Regions from separate parts of the Shewanella sp. MEBiC00475 genome, predicted to be linked through region 2. Evidence: riboswitches for the same ligand, from Rfam matches in the RefSeq annotation. Region 2 holds a riboswitch; the other holds the start of a gene.
The links. A riboswitch is a leader RNA that binds a small molecule or an ion and turns the genes downstream of it on or off. The one in region 2 is predicted to bind lysine.

Region 1 (8,588 bases), 830 kb from region 2:
CTCATAACTTTCATTACCACCAATGGCAACTTGCTCACCTTCACTCATAGGCTTACCGTCATGATCAAGACGGACAACCATGTTAGCTTTGCGGCCACAATGACAAATAGTTTTCAATTCGACTAACTTATCAGCCCACGCTAATAAATAATGGCTGCCAGTAAACAACTCACCTTGAAAGTCATTACGTAAACCATAACATAACACTGGAATATCCATATTATCGACTACATGCGTTATCTGCCTGACTTGCTCTTTACTTAAAAACTGACTTTCATCAATCAATACGCAATGAATTTTTTGCTCATTATTGGCCGTCGAAATTAGCTCAATTAAATTATCAGTGCTACCGAATACCTGCGCATCGGTTTCAATGCCAATACGTGATGACACTTTGCCGACACCATAACGATTGTCTATCGATGCCGTCATCACTAAGGTGTGCATACCACGTTCGCGATAATTATAAGAAGACTGCAGTAATGATGTTGATTTACCGGCGTTCATTGCCGAATAATAAAAATACAGTTGCGCCAAAATGAAGCGTCCCAATAGTTAGTCAGATAATGTCGCTCATTTTACCTTTATTAACATCGCAACAACAAACAAAAATGCCATATTCGTTATGAATACGGCATTTTTATGCGGTAGTAATCTGTTTATTAATTTACATTAGCAGATTAATTTGCGTGCACGAAATAATGATCAAGCATTACTTTTTAGCAACAAAGTGCAGTACAACAATACTAATAGCAAACATTACCGAACAGCAAAGCAATCCGGCGATTAAGGAACCCGTAAAACCAAGTACGATATATCCCACGAAACTTATCAATGCTGCAATCAGTGCATAAGGTAACTGCGTTACTACATGGTCAATATGGTGACAACTCGCCCCTGTTGACGACAAAATAGTGGTATCAGAGATAGGCGAGCAATGATCGCCAAATACCGCACCAGATAACACAGCAGCTAACATAGGTAACATCATAGTACTGTCACTGCCCATGGCCATATCTGCGGCAATAGGTAACATAATCCCAAAGGTACCCCAACTAGTTCCGGTTGAAAATGCCGTAATACCCGCTAATAAAAACAACACGGCAGGCAGCATGGCAAACGGAATATTATCGGTGGCTAAACTGGCCATGTACTTGCCTGTTTCTAACTCACCTATTACGCTAGCAATAGTCCAAGCAAACAGTAAAATATATATTGCTGGCAACATAGAACGCGCACCAACCAGCATCCCAGATAGCAACATAGGCAACTCAACTTTTTGTTGAATGCCTAAAATCACCGTGGCAATGAGACCAATAATCGATCCAAAAAATAAAGATGAACTTACATCAGTATTTTCAAATGCACCCAACACATTAAAGGGTAAATCTTTAGCTACTAATGCATCAGCACCGCTTGAAACCATAAAATATATTGTGGCAAACACTAATATGGCGATAGGCAAAAATAAGCCCATCACCTTACCAGTATCCGCTTCGGGTAAATCGGATACCGCGCCTGGTGGTTGCCCTTTTGATTCATCGAACAAATTACCGCGTAATGCATTTAATTCATGTTGACGCATAGGGCCAACATCTAAGCCAAATGCCGCGACAAATAGCAGTAACAACAACGAAAACACCGCATAAAAGTTCATTGGGATCATTTGCATAAAAACACTTAAATAACCAGAGTCAGTAAATCCATGCGCCGTTAAAATACCGCCAATTAACGCGATGATATATGCCCCCCAGCTAGACACTGGTGAAATAACACATATAGGTGCAGCAGTAGAATCGAGAATATAAGCTAATTTGGCCCGCGAGATATGATAACGATCAGTAATAGGCCGAGAAATAGAACCTACCACTAAACTATTAAAATAATCATCAATAAATACCACACAACCCAAAAACATGGTCATCAGCTTGGCATCACGTTTACTGCGTATATGTTGTTTAGCCCAATCAGCGAATGCCCGAGCAGAACCACTCACGGTAATTAACGCGGTTATCATGCCTAGTACAACCAAAAAACCTAAAATATACACATTCCAATTGTTCAATCCACCGTCTTTCCAAACGAGTTGACCTGCTGTGTGTAATATATATTCACTGGTAGCAATAACTGAAAAGTCGCTCAGTAACAAAGCACCAATAAAAATGCCTAACCCTAGCGAAAGTAGCACCTTACGGGTTAAAATGGCGAGTAAAATAGCCACAAGTGGTGGCAAAACGGAAAGTGCCGAATCGGCATAACTTATTATCATAATTTAATTATTTCTTCGTTGGATACGAATAGAGAAAACTAGAAATAAGGCTAAACATACGCCGAAAGAGTATGCATTAACTTAACTAGTAGCGCTCCACAGTAATACCCACTTAATATGAATATCATTCTTTTATCATATAGATAAAAACTCTATGACAGTGCAGCCCCTTTCGAGTACTGCACCAACAAATGTGTTTGATAGACTCATTTGTTTCGGCATTGCATCCTTTAATACTGAATTATTGGCATCACCCAATTCAATACGACTTTTACGCAATGCACCTCTACTTTGGCCATTTGCATTTAAAATGCATTACAAACAGCGCGAACATACAATCATAAACGACTTATTCTATGCCAGAAAAAAACACTAAATCGCAGTACAAATAACAATATTGCCAACAAAAACCACAATTGCATAGCATTAGTCTAACGTTTTTAAGTCAAATGCACACTAGCGTAATGGGCACAAAAACAGCAACTGCATCAAACTATTGATTTTTGAACTGACATTTTTAAAACTCAACATAAAAACTAATACTAATTCAAAACTAATCTAACACTAGCCCAATAAAAAAGGTTTCTACTTTATGAGTAGAAACCTTTTGAATAGAACAACGGACGTTTAATCGCCCTTCAAAGTCGGCTGAAAACACTAACTTAATCAACGCTCCCATCTAACGACTTAACGTCAGATTAAATTAGATTGTTCAATGCTGGTACTGCTTCAAATAAGTCGGCAACCAAACCATAATCCGCCACTTGAAAAATAGGGGCTTCAGGGTCTTTGTTAATAGCAACAATCACCTTAGAGTCTTTCATACCAGCAAGATGCTGGATTGCACCAGAAATACCCACTGCGATATACAAATCTGGCGCGACGATTTTACCCGTTTGACCCACTTGTAAGTCGTTTGGAACAAAGCCAGCATCAACCGCAGCACGAGAAGCACCCACAGCCGCGCCCATTTTATCGGCAAGTTGTTCCAAAATAGCAAAGTTTTCACCGCTACCCATACCACGACCACCAGACACAATAATGCCAGCATTACCGAGTTCAGGACGCGCTGATTCTGTTAACGATTGAGAGATAAACTCAGTACGCGCCTCAATAGCTTGACTAAGATTAACCACTTCAGCACTGCCTGTTGATGCGACGGCATCAAATGCACTTGAACGCACTGTCATGACTTTTTTATCATCTAAACTTTGCACGGTTGCTAAAGCATTACCCGCATAAATAGGGCGAACAAAAGTGTCACTACTGACAACTTCAATCACTTCAGAAAGTTGTGACACATCTAATAATGCTGCCACACGCGGTAACGTATCTTTACCAATACTGGTTGCTGCCGCTAGAATATGCTCATAGTCGCCCGCAATCTCTACAACTAATTTTGATACATTTTCAGCTAGTTGAGCACCATATTGAGCAGCATCAGCAACTAACACTTTACTCACACCGGCCAAACTTTGTGCTGCACTTACTGCAGCGCTACAATCAACACCAGCAACTAACACATGGATATCACCACCAATTGCGGTTGCCGCGCTGACCACTTTGGCCGTATCGGTTTTTAAACTAACATTATCATGTTCTGCTAATACTAAAATGGCCATGTTAGATCACCTTCGCTTCATTTTTTAACTTCTCAACCAACTCTTCTACAGAAGACACCATAATACCCGCTTTACGATCAACAGGAGGAGTGACCTTAAGTACAGTTTGATGTGCTTTTAAGCTAACACCTAAATCAGAAATCGTCAGCGTTTCTAGCGGTTTACGCTTGGCCTTCATAATATTAGGCAATGATGCATAACGAGGCTCGTTTAAGCGAAGGTCGACCGTAACAATCGCCGGTAAAGGCATTTTTAAAGTTTGTAATCCGCCATCTATCTCACGAGTCACCGTGACAGTATCACCATCAACTTTGACCTCTGATGCAAATGTCGCTTGGGGCATATCAGTTAATGCCGCTAACATTTGTCCAGTTTGGTTGTTGTCACCGTCAATCGATTGCTTACCGAATAATATTAATTGCGCTTGTTCTTTTTCTTGCACGGCTTTTAACAGTTTAGCAATTGACAATGGTACTAGATCTTCATCAGTTTCAATATGAATTGCTCTATCGGCCCCCAGAGCCATAGCCGTTCGTAATTGTTCCTGCACTACTTTTGCGCCCACACTCACTACGACAACTTCGGTGGCAATGCCAGCTTCTTTCAAGCGCACAGCTTCTTCTACCGCAATTTCACAAAATGGATTTAACGCCATTTTAAGGTTAGTAGTCTCTACACTTGTGTTATCAGCTTTTACCCTGACTTTCACATTGGCATCGACTACACGTTTAACAGGCACCAATACTTTCATAGGGTTTCCTTCCTACAACTTCAATGAACGTGGACAACACATTGACTTCAGCCAATGCAATATGTGTTTACTCTACGTCCTGCTAACGTTAACGTCAACAAAAGTCAAACGCTTGTTTACATGTTTTGTTGTGATAACGGCAATCAAACAGAACAAAACCTCGTTAATTATTTGCTTAATTTATACATTTATATAAATTTTATTTCATAATAAGGTAATTTAATTTGATTCAAAACCCAATAGTTTCTATTATTGTATCCATATTCATTCCTTATTAAATTTTATGGGTAATTATTAGAACGTTAAATTTACTTGTATTAATAATAAGACTATAAAAAACAACATCAATACTTAAATTAACCAGAAAGATTGATAATTTTTTCTATTATCGCTTTTACATTTATTAATAAATCATTTAGGGAATTTACAACATGAGTGACTTTTTAGACATATTAACCCATGGCCGTCGTTTTAAAGCTGCAATAAAAGAATTATCTCTTGAGGATTTACGTGAAACAGCTGCCAAATTAGAAAAAATTATTACCGAACGTGAAGAAGAAGAAAAATTAGAACTTGAAGCGAATGCTGAACGTAATGCTCGGATTGCAGAAATTCTTGCTCAAATTGAAAACAGCGGTTTATCTATTGAAGATTTAGGTGAAGTCACGTCTTCAGTTAAAACAGCAACTAAAAAGCGTGCGCCACGTCCAGCAAAATATCAAATCACTGTTGATGGCGAATTAATTCAATGGACAGGTCAAGGTCGCATGCCAACCGTATTCAAACAACAAGTTGATAGCGGAAAAAATATGACTGAATTTTTAATTCCTGGCATGGAATAATTATTCTAACCAGCGATTAACAACACGATTACTTTTTTAGATTAAAAAGGGCTTACTTACGGTAAGCTCTTTTTTTTATGACATTAGATTGCTTTATCATCACCATGAGACAAGGTAAACTACATCTTATTGAACCACTCTTATTAATTGAAGGTGACGGTTATGACTTCCCCCCTTAAATATGCATTTATTGCCTCTTCTATAACACTATTATTAAGTGCATGCGCAAGTGATTATGCGTTCAACAGTAATTTAGACAAAAAAGCGATCAATGATTACTTTAAAGTCGGTGATGTAACGTTATATGAGGGAGCTAATCAACCTAGAGGAAAGTTTGAGGTATTAGGTTTGGTTGAAGGCGAAGCCTGCCAGGAAACCCTTAGAGATGCTCCGCCACAAATGGCAATTGCACGTTCAAATGCCAGAAGAGCAGCGGCAGACATCGGTGCTAATGGTTTTGTGGTTAAAAGCTGTTTTATGATTACTGAAGCGGACAATAGTTGTTATAGTCGTGCACTTTGTGTAGGCCAAGCCATTAAAACCCCTACAGAAAAATAACAACTCAATATAATATATTGACTGCCCATAAATGATGAGTGCTTATATAACACTCATCAACATTTTCTATATTTGATTTATAACTCCCTTTGTTTGCTTAATTCAGGTATCGCATGACACAAAGCAACGATCAACACAGTCAAACAGATCTCATGAATAATAAATCTAGCGTTCCGTTTAGCAGTCAATTAAATGCTGTCGCAATATGCAGAACACCTTATAAACAAAAGTTTGGTATTCCGCGTCAGCCCGGATTAGTTAATGCTATTGGTTACATTGAGTTTGAGCCCGCTTTTAATCACCTTGATGCAGTAAGAGGAATAGAACAATACTCTCACCTATGGTTATTGTTTTGTTTTCATGAAAATCTAGCGCAAGGCTGGAAAACCACAGTACGCCCTCCCCGTCTTGGCGGTAATGAGAAATTAGGAGTGTTTGCTACACGTTCGACATTTAGACCCAATGGAATTGGTCAATCTGTGGTCAAACTCCATGGTGTTGTTCAACGTAAAGGGAAAGTGTGTTTAATGATATCTGGTATGGATTTATTAGACGGCACACCGATTATCGATATTAAACCCTATATTCCATTCTCCGATGCGATAACTGATGCTAAAAGTGGAATTGCCCAAGATGCTCCCGTGCTTATTCCAGTAACTTATACCCCTGTTGCAGCAACTCAAATTAGCCAATATACCAATCAACAACAATACCAAGGCTTAGCCGAATTAATTAATGGTGTATTATCCCAAGACCCTCGCCCAGCCTACAAAAAAGCCAAAGATGATCCCAAACTCTATCAAGTGGCGCTGTATGATTTAGATATTTTTTGGCATGTCATGGAGCAAGGCATTGAAGTATTAGAACTTAAACCGACTAAAGTGACATTATTAAAGGATTAAGCTTATGCCGGACATTGATTATCAAGCTCAACACAAAAAACGCTTATCATGGATGCCATGGTTATACTTTTCGCTTAGACCCAAACATCTCCTTTGGGCTAAACCTTGGCAAGATGAAATTCAACAGCAACTTTGCCAACTAGAAACTATTCATATTGGTGAGCAATGTTTTATTGCCCCACAAGCACAACTGTTTGCTGAACCGGGTCGTGATATCTCTATTGGTAACCAATGCATGATTGCCGCCGATGTGTTTATGCATGGCCCTATTACACTAGGTAATGAAGTGGCCATTAATCATGGTTGTAGTTTAGATGGTGGCCGTAAAGGTATCAAAATTGGTAGTCAAACTCGTATTGCTAACAACGTCACTGTTTATGCCTTTAACCATGGAATGTCAGTCGACACACCTATCTATAAACAACCTGCAACATCCAAAGGGGTAGTGATTGGCCAAGATGTATGGATTGGCGCTCAAGCGGGTATTGTTGACGGTGTGACCATTGGAGATAGTGTTGTCGTTGGCATGGGCTGCATTGTGACCAAAGATGTTCCAGCCTACGCCATCATTGCCGGTAATCCTGCGCGAATCATTGGCGATAGACGAGATAAGTAACCTCTATTAATATTGACATATGAAATAAGAAATACGTGAATTACCCCGCGACTTCGCTTCGCTCTGATCACGGGGCTTCTGCAATCTAGCTTTTAACGGCTAAGCTGCTTCTTTTTTATCAGTTCCCACACCAAACTTTGATAGTTCAAAGACTTTCGTTTTAGTAGATGATTTCTTCTGAGATTTGGGGATTACCCTGGCGACTATCCCAGCCGCCATTAAATCATTTTCGCCTGTGTTCTCGATAGACTTAGCTGCCGCTAAATCTCTGCACTGGACTAAACCGCAGCTTTTGCAGGCAAATTCTCGCACGCGAAGGCCAAACTTGTGCGTGTGTTTACATTCATAACAAATGCCTGACGATTTCACATAACGACCTATTTCATGGTAAATACCGCCATTCAATTCAACTTTGTATTGAGTCAGCGAAGTGATCATACCCATCACATTATCGTTCACCATATGGCCGTTAAATTGCTGCATACCTTTCACGTTTAAATCCTCAAACACTATGATATCACTGGTCTTGGCTATCGAACATGATACTTCGTGAGCGAACGCTAGGCGTTGGCGTGAGATTTTTCCGTGAAGTGTATTTAAGCGTGATTTTGTTTTATACCAGCGACGAGAGCCTTTTTTCCTTCGGCTCAACTGGACTTGAATTTGCTTTAGCTTTGTTGATGAACGTTTAAGTGCTTTTGGGTTTTTAACGTACCAACCGTTCGAACCTACAACCGTATGCTGACTGTTAATGTCGTAGCCTACTATTGATGACAAGATCCGCTTCGCGGTCTTGCATTCAACCTCTTGGGTAAGCGATACATTCCATTTACCATGTGATAGTTGGACAGTAACAGTCTTGATTTCACTGACTAATTTACGGTGTAAAACAATCGGTACTTTGCCAATTTTCGGAATGCTGACCGCCCCATTTTCGATGCGGATACAGTTCGAGTTATTCACACACCTAAAGCTGTCATTGTGCAGTTTTTTCTGTTTGAAACTGACTTTAAACGTCGGGAATTTTT
Region 2 (8,588 bases):
GAAAATTAAAAAACCGCCAAAAGGCGGTTTTCTAAATAGGTGACTTAATTAGTCAATTGATGGCTCTTCGCTGTAATCAATACCGTGATAGCTCAAGCAGGTGTCAACTTCATTAGTACTGCCTAAAATCACTGCAACACGCTGATGGATTGCCGTTGGCTGAATATCTAAAATTGTTTCATAACCTGTAGACGCTTTACCGCCAGCCTGCTCAACTAATAATGCCATTGGGTTCGCTTCGTACATTAAGCGCAATTTGAAGGGTTTGTTTGGATTTTTATTATCTGTCGGATAAGTAAAAATACCACCACGACATAATACACGATGCACATCGCCCACCATTGCAGCAATCCAACGCATGTTAAATGATTGCTCGCGTGGACCGATTTCACCGAGTAGTAAGTCACCAATGTAAGTTTGCATTGGTGCTTCCCAAAAGCGCTGATTTGACATGTTGATAGCAAATTCTGCTGTGTCTGGAGTTATCTGTACGTTATCGTTGGTCAGTAAAAACTCTTGGCTGTCTGGATCCAGAGTATAAAACTGAGTGCCTTTACCAGTGGTTAACGCCATCATGGTAGATGGTCCGTACAGTACATAACCCGCCGCGACTTGTTTGCGGCCTGCTTGTAAAAAGCTTTGCTCGTTTAACTCACCTGCAGGAGCTGGTAACACAGAAAAAATAGTGCCAACTAAAGAGTTAATATCAATGTTTGAAGAACCATCTAAAGGATCAAAGCACACTAGGTACTCACCTTGGGCATTCACTTCAACCACGTAATCTTCTTCTTCTGATGCTAAACCTCGGACATGGCCGTCGGCTTTAAGCGCATCTTTAAGCATGTCATTGGTGATCACATCCAGTTTTTTCTGGGTTTCGCCTTGCACATTTTCATGTTCAGTCGCACCTAAAACACCTGCTAATGCACCGTGACGAACGGCGCCGCTAATGGCTTTTGATGTGTCAGCTAAGGTTAACAGTAATGTTGTTAAAGACGCATTTACGGCTTGTGCGCTAAGGGTTTGTGCCAAAGTCTGCATGATTTTTCCTATGAGATTTTGCGAGGTTGAGGTTAAGGTCGATGTCATTAATTCTTATGTGTAAATCATACCCCACAATGAAGCTAATTTCAGCGATTGTTATCTTGGGTTTTGGTTTTGCTACAAATTAAGGCAAAATGTGGGCGGATTGAATTGCCCAAGGATTAATAATAATGACAACAACATGGAAGCATCATGCTTTGGCGGCATTGTCTGCCGTTCCACTTCTTTTTACCAGCTCGACTTTTTCGGCAACAGCAACAACCCATACAGGCAGCATCATGAACTCTTCGACCACCGCAACACTGACCGCGATCAAAGGTAATACTATGCCTTTGAGTATTGAGCGCATTCACGCATCGCCAGCATTAGCGGGTTCAAGTCCTCGTGGGTTGGCATTGTCACCAGACGGAAAGAGGGTGACCTATTTATCGAGCCGATCTGATAACCAACATTTTTATGATTTATGGCAAATGGATATCGCCACAGGCAAGCGCAGCATGTTGATTAATGCAGATCAATTAGAAGGTGGGGAGCTGTCTGATGAAGAAAAAGCCCGCCGCGAACGCCAACGTATTTATGGTCAAGGGATCATGGAATATTTTTGGTCTGAAGACAGCGCCAGTATTTTAATTCCTGCTGCGGGTAAACTGTATTTATATGATGTTGCTAATAATGAGGTCGCAGAGCTAGCAACAGGAGACGGTTTTGCCACCGATGCGCGTTTGTCTCCAAAAGGTCACTTTGTATCATTTGTGCGCGATCAAAATTTATATGTATTGTCGCTTGAAACTAAACTCGTTACCGCCCTAACTACTGACGGTAAAGGGCCAATTAAAAATGCCATGGCTGAGTTTGTCGCCCAAGAAGAAATGGATCGTATGACTGGATATTGGTGGGCGCCAGATGAGTCGGCCATCGCTTTTACGCGTATTGATGAAACGGGTGTTGAGTTAGTGACACGCAATGAAATTTATGCCGAAGGCATTAAATTAACCGAGCAGCGTTATCCTTATGCAGGTAAGGCCAATGTTGAGATAGCGTTAGGAGTGGTGAGCTTAAAAAGTCGCGATATAAACTGGATTGATTTAGGCAAACAAAAAGATATGTATTTACCACGTGTTGATTGGTTACCAGACAGCCAACATGTGTCATTTCAATGGCAAAGCCGCGATCAGCAAACACTGGATTTACGCATCGCTTCTATAGCCAACCCGAAGCAAGCAGAAACCGTGATTGAAGAACGCAGTAACGCTTGGGTTAACTTAAACAAAGATTTGCACTTCCTAAAGCAACAAGCGGCCTTTATTTGGGGCTCTGAACGTGACGGCTTTAATCATTTATATTTATTTGATTTACAAGGAAAGCAGCTTAAACAATTAACCCAAGGTGATTGGGCGGTTGACGCGCTTGAATTTGTCGATGAAGCGACAGGCTGGGTGTACTTTAGTGGTCGTAAAGACAGTGTGGTTGAGCGTCATTTGTATCGAGTCAATCTTAATAAAGGCAAGGACTCCATTGAGCGAATTAGTCAAGAACCAGGTATGCATGAAGCTGTTTTTGCTGATAAAAAGCCAGTTTATTTGGACTACTTTAGTAGTTTACAACAGCCACCACAAATCAGCTTACACAATGACAGTGGTCAATTATTGGCGTGGGTTGAGCAGAATGAAATTAATGCGGAACATCCGTTATATGACCTTGCTGGTTTATGGCAGATGCCAGAGTTTGGTCAATTAAGCGCAGAAGATGGCCAGCCTTTAATGTATCGTTTGTTTAAACCGGTTCCTTTTGATGCAGCTAAACAATATCCGGTAGTGGTGCGTGTATACGGCGGGCCTCATGCACAATTAGTGGTCAATAGTTGGAGCGAGTCAGATTATTTTACTCAGTATTTATTACAGCAAGGTTATGCTGTATTCCAGTTAGACAACCGTGGTTCGGCCCATCGTGGTACTCAATTTGAACATGTGATTTATCAGAACATGGGTGATGCGGAGGTCAACGATCAAAAAGTAGGTGTTGATTACTTGCGTAGTTTGCCATTTATTGATGGTGACAACATCGCTATTTATGGCCACAGTTATGGCGGTTACATGGCGTTGATGAGCCAGTTTAAAGCTCCTGATTATTTTAAAGCCGCTATATCGGGGGCACCAGTTACTGATTGGCGTTTATATGATACTCATTATACTGAACGTTATATGGGCAACCCTGAAACCAATAAAAAAGGTTATGATGCCAGTAGCATTCTACCTTATGTGAAAAATTATCAGTCAGGCTTATTGATGTATCACGGTATGGCGGATGATAACGTATTGTTTGAAAATAGCACTCGTGTATATAAAGCACTTCAAGATGAGGGAAAATTATTTCAAATGATGGATTATCCAGGATCTAAGCATTCAATGCGTGGCGAGAAAGTGCGCAATCATTTATATAAAACATTGGCAGCATTTTTAGACCAACAGCTAAAATAATCGCTTAGTAAGATTTCATAATTAGGTATCTTAGTTAGATTTCTTCGTTAAATAAAAAGACAATAAAAAACCAGGTGATTAACCTGGTTTTTTTATTGCGATTAACGTTAGAAGATTACGCTTCTAAGTCACCACAAAAACGATAGCCTTCGCCGTGGATAGTCGCGATGATTTCTGGCGTATCTGGCAAGCTTTCAAAATGCTTACGGATACGACGGATAGTTACGTCAACAGTACGGTCATGAGGCTTTAATTCACGGCCAGTCATTTTTAATAATAAATCAGCACGAGTTAAAATCTTGCCTGGGTTTTCTACAAAGTGAAGCATCGCACGGAATTCACTGCGTGGTAGCTTATAAGACTCACCTAGTGGGTTAACCAAAGAACGACTGTTGATTTCTAAGCTCCAGCCGTTAAAACGATAAAACTCAACAGAACCTTTTTCTTCAGTTTCTGCAGCAGCATTATTCACGCGAGTTAATAAGTTACGAGCTCGAATGGTTAATTCACGAGGGTTGAATGGCTTAGTGATGTAGTCATCAGCACCAATTTCAAGACCTAGGATTTTATCAACTTCGTTGTCACGACCCGTTAAGAAAATAAGTCCGATGTTATTAATTTCACGAAGTTCACGTGCTAATAATAAACCGTTTTTACCTGGCAAGTTAATGTCCATTACAACAAGGTTAATCTTATTGTCTTGCATGGCTTTATGCATTTCTGCACCATCGTTAGCTTCGGTGACAACATAACCTTCAGCTTCAAAAATACTGCGTAATGTATTACGAGTTACTGCTTCATCTTCAACAATTAAAATATGCGGATTTTGCATGATATATACCTAATTTTATAAAATTTGATTCTAGCGATACGTTGCTAGTAAGTTGTAATAGCGCATTATTTTTACGCGAATATTCCAGTATTTTTTGGTGTTTATCTATGTCTGCCCTGAATTAAACACTCTTATAAACTCGTATGCTGTAACGCAAAATGTGGGTTACTGAGTTGTCTCGCGTCGATTAAGTCTCATTACGCCAATGCAATATGCACGTTAATGCCTAATGAGTTAAATTTTTTGCCACCAGGCTAACTACTATGAATACGATTTAAGAAGATAGTTCCATTTGTTACAAACTTATTTAACCTTATTCATGTTTATCAAATGTAGAACATAAATCGTTCAGGTGTAAATTAAGCGTATAAAAATGTGAAATACTACACTTCTATGAAACTTTACTACAGTCTCCATAAAACGCTGTCTGCTGCCTTTTTACTATCAATGTTATTGACTTAGTCATAGTGATTTAATAGTAAGTGATGTTTATTGTACTCGTTTTAGGCATTTGTTAACAAATTAAATGTTAAATAATTAATATAATTGTCGAGTATATGAAAGATTAATACAGTTAAGTAGCTAATAATCATACTATTTTAAGTTCAATACTTGTGACTAATATCACAAGCCTTTGAGATTTTATTACCTTCTGTTAAACTGTTTTCGGCCTAATTGACGAAATTTTATTATGAAAAATGTTATCGATGCATTGTGGGATGAGTACCAAAGTAGTCATTTTTTACTTACTCAACGCCTTTCTCATGATCTCCCGTTTGCTATTGTTACCGCCCATAATCCTCACGGTTTATTACTTTCTCCCAGTCAGAATCGTTTACTCGATCGTCAGCTTCAATCTAAAATCCAACAATATAAATGCCTTTACCGATCCCTAATTGGAGCAGCTCCAGACTTGTCGCATATGGAAAAGAGCTGGGCGATTTTTATTGATAAAGAACAAGCGCTTGAGCTGGGGCGTGAGTTTAATCAACATGCTATTTATTATGTCAACAAAGGCTTGCTGTCTTTAGTTGCTTGTGTTGATTCGATTAAAGAGGAAGTGGATATGGGGGCATTTAACCATCGCTTACGTTTAGTCAGTGAATTCCCAGATACTTAGTGTTCATAATACCGTTATAGGGTTAGTTTAAGGGATGATTTGTTCAATTACCCTTATTGTCTCATTATTTGGTTGGTTACACGTAGTATTGTATTGGTATTTTGTTGTTTTTAATTTTTTTACGATTAATTAGGTGGTTTTTTCTTTATTACGAACAATGCTACATCCTCAATAAAGGGTTAAACATTGTAGGTATGAATGCCGTATTAAAAGGTGAATAAAAGTAAACTAGTATGCTTTTACTGCGTTTGTTGATTGACTTGTTAGTGCATTTGTTGCTATTTTCAACTCCCTCCTTCGGGAGGAACAGAAGAGGAGCGTTAGCTAGGTAGTAAGTGAGAGGATGCCAGTCCGATGACAACTTATGATGGAGATTAACGCCGAGGTATCGGTTTGTTTGGTAAACACTGATATCGGTCGTATAGGCTGAATCCTAACGATTGTCACCTATTTTTTTGGTGGAGAGCTTCTGGTGATGATTGCTGTTTCCCTTCTATAAGGGTGCGTTATCTTAGCACCAGGCTCTTCGAACGTAGTATGTTCGGAGCGTATATCATGTTAGTAAATCACATCTTACTTTTTAGCCTTTCGCACACTGCGGAGGTATCAGTATGAGCCTTCTTCAATCTGAAATTGACACTCCTGAATTAGTCGTTGCTAAATTTGGCGGCACGTCAGTTGCTGATTATGCCTCTATGAGCCGTTGTGCAGATATTGTGTTGTCTAATCAAGCCACCCGTCTTGTGGTAGTTAGCGCTTCTAGTGGTGTCACCAATTTATTGGTTGAATTGACCCAAGCTAACGTTAATGACGAGCGCCGCTTAGTACTACTTAAGCAAATCGCACAAATTCAATATGCAATATTAGATGAACTAGGTCGTCCACAGGATGTGGCTGCCATTATTGATGACATACTGAGCCAGATGTCGGTACTCAGTGAATCGTTAGAACTGAATCGCAGTAAAGCGGTTATGGACGAATTGTTGTCTACCGGGGAGCAATGTTCATCGATTTTATTTTCTGCTGTTATTCGCGAAAAAGGTACTGCGTCTGATCATTTTGATGTTCGCCAAGTATTGCGTACCGATAGCCACTTTGGTCGTGCTGAACCACAGATTGAAGTGATAGCCACACTTACTCACGAATTTTTACAGCCATTACTTTCGCATTATGTCATCGTCACACAGGGTTTTGTTGGTGCCGATGAAGAGGGATTGACGACGACATTAGGCCGTGGTGGTAGTGATTATTCAGCTGCTTTACTTGCTGAAGCTCTTCGGGCTACTGCAGTTGAAATTTGGACCGATGTTGCAGGCATTTATACCACGGATCCACGACTTGCCCCTAATGCCCGCCCGATTGCTGAAATCAGCTTTAATGAAGCTGCTGAGATGGCTACCTTTGGCGCTAAAGTATTGCATCCCGCGACCATTTTACCGGCAGTAAGACAAAAAATTCAGGTGTTTGTAGGTTCAAGTAAAGCACCTGAAATGGGCGGTACTTGGATCCGTCATCAAGTTGAAGATACCCCAGTATTTAGAGCGGTGGCATTGCGCCGTGATCAAACTTTACTTAATTTACATAGTTTGCAAATGCTACATGCTCAGGGCTTTTTGGCTGAAACATTCGCGACCTTAGCGCGACACAAAATATCAGTCGATTTAATCACTACCTCGGAAGTTAACGTATCACTTACCTTAGATAAAACTGGCTCTGATTCAAGTGGTCAGGGTTTATTGAGTGAGTCCTTGTTACAAGAATTATCGCAGCATTGTCGGGTCAGAGTCGAAGAGAATTTAGCCCTAATTGCTATTATTGGTAATCGTATCGCATCCACGGCTGGCATTTGTAGCAGGGTGTTTAACGTACTTGAAAACCATAATGTGCGGATGATTTGCCAAGGCGCCAGCCCACATAATGTATGTGTATTGGTGGCTGAGTCCGAAGCTGCGCAAGTGGTTAATGCCTTGCACCAAAACTTGTTTGAGTAATCATATGATTAAAGTAACACAATCGTCACTACGGGTTGGAGAGCTGGCAACAGGGCAGGCGTTGACGGTTCCGTTATATACATTCTCTGGAAGCGAGTCTTCAGCCCCAAGTGTTTATATTCAGGCCAATGTCCATGGTGCTGAAGTGCAAGGAAATGCAGTGATTTATCAACTGATGACTTTGTTAGAAAGTTATCAAGTATTAGGTGACATTGTTCTTGCACCGTTGGCCAATCCGTTGGGGATTAATCAAAAGAGTGGTGAGTTTACCTTAGGACGATTTGATCCTATTACAGGTGTGAATTGGAACCGAGAGTATTTTGATCACCAAGTTGATGTTAAAGCTTGGTATACAGAGCACCAACATTTAACCAATGATGAGTTGTTTCAGGCATATCGTTTGATGTTGATTGAGGCTTGTCAGGCTAGAATGACTAATCCCTTTGGAATAACAACCGGTCATAGATTAGCGGTGAATTTACAGAGTATGGCGCACCAAGCCGATATCGTGCTTGACCTTCATACAGGTCCTAAATCTTGCAAACATTTATACTGCCCTGAATATGATATTGATGCTGCTAGGCTTTTCTCCATTCCGTATACCTTGATTATCCCAAATAGTTTTGGCGGTGCTATGGACGAAGCGATATTTTGCCCTTGGTGGCAGTTAACTGAATATGCAACGGGCCAGGGCCGTGAGTTTTTGGTACCTGTGTCAGCGTTTACCTTAGAACTTGCCAGCCAAGAACGAATTGATTTGGTAGACGCGTTAGAGGATGCCAAAGGCATATTGGCTTATTTAAGCCATCGTGGTGTTATTGCTGAAAAAGTGAATCCAGCCAGTATGGAAAGGTTTGGGTGTTACTTGAAGGATTATAAGAAGTTTCATGCACCTAAAGCTGGCTTAATTGAATATTGCGGGAGTGTTGGAGAACCATTAAAAGCTGGCAAACCTTTAGTGAACATTTTACGCATAGATTTGTATGGTACTGAACAGGCATACCAAGCCATTAGTTTGTCTATGGATTGTGTGCCTATTTTACACTTTGCCTCAGCATCTGTGCATCAAGGTACAGAGTTGTATAAGGTGATGACTAATGTGTTTTCTTTACAGTCTAGTTGAT

Region 1: it holds a riboswitch for lysine, as region 2 does, so the genes downstream of both, FCN25_RS03140 (Na+/H+ antiporter NhaC family protein) here and lysC (lysine-sensitive aspartokinase 3) in region 2, are expected to answer to the same signal.

What each region holds. Positions count from the first base shown of each region.
Region 1 covers NZ_CP039928.1:710,726-719,313, forward strand. Annotated here, with positions in the region: gene FCN25_RS03135 (thymidine kinase) at 1-537, opposite strand, end outside; gene FCN25_RS03140 (Na+/H+ antiporter NhaC family protein) at 713-2,272, opposite strand; lysine riboswitch at 2,351-2,566, opposite strand; gene FCN25_RS03145 (electron transfer flavoprotein subunit alpha/FixB family protein) at 2,968-3,891, opposite strand; gene FCN25_RS03150 (electron transfer flavoprotein subunit beta/FixA family protein) at 3,893-4,642, opposite strand; gene FCN25_RS03155 (H-NS family nucleoid-associated regulatory protein) at 5,074-5,484, shown strand; gene rcsF (Rcs stress response system protein RcsF) at 5,647-6,042, shown strand; gene tsaA (tRNA (N6-threonylcarbamoyladenosine(37)-N6)-methyltransferase TrmO) at 6,156-6,944, shown strand; gene FCN25_RS03170 (DapH/DapD/GlmU-related protein) at 6,949-7,560, shown strand; gene FCN25_RS03175 (transposase) at 7,660-8,588, opposite strand, start outside.
Region 2 covers NZ_CP039928.1:1,543,722-1,552,309, reverse strand. Annotated here, with positions in the region: gene FCN25_RS06800 (class 1 fructose-bisphosphatase) at 49-1,041, opposite strand; gene FCN25_RS06795 (S9 family peptidase) at 1,215-3,521, shown strand; gene arcA (two-component system response regulator ArcA) at 3,637-4,353, opposite strand; gene FCN25_RS06785 (DUF3293 domain-containing protein) at 5,045-5,473, shown strand; lysine riboswitch at 5,776-5,950, shown strand; gene lysC (lysine-sensitive aspartokinase 3) at 6,085-7,464, shown strand; gene FCN25_RS06775 (succinylglutamate desuccinylase/aspartoacylase family protein) at 7,469-8,587, shown strand.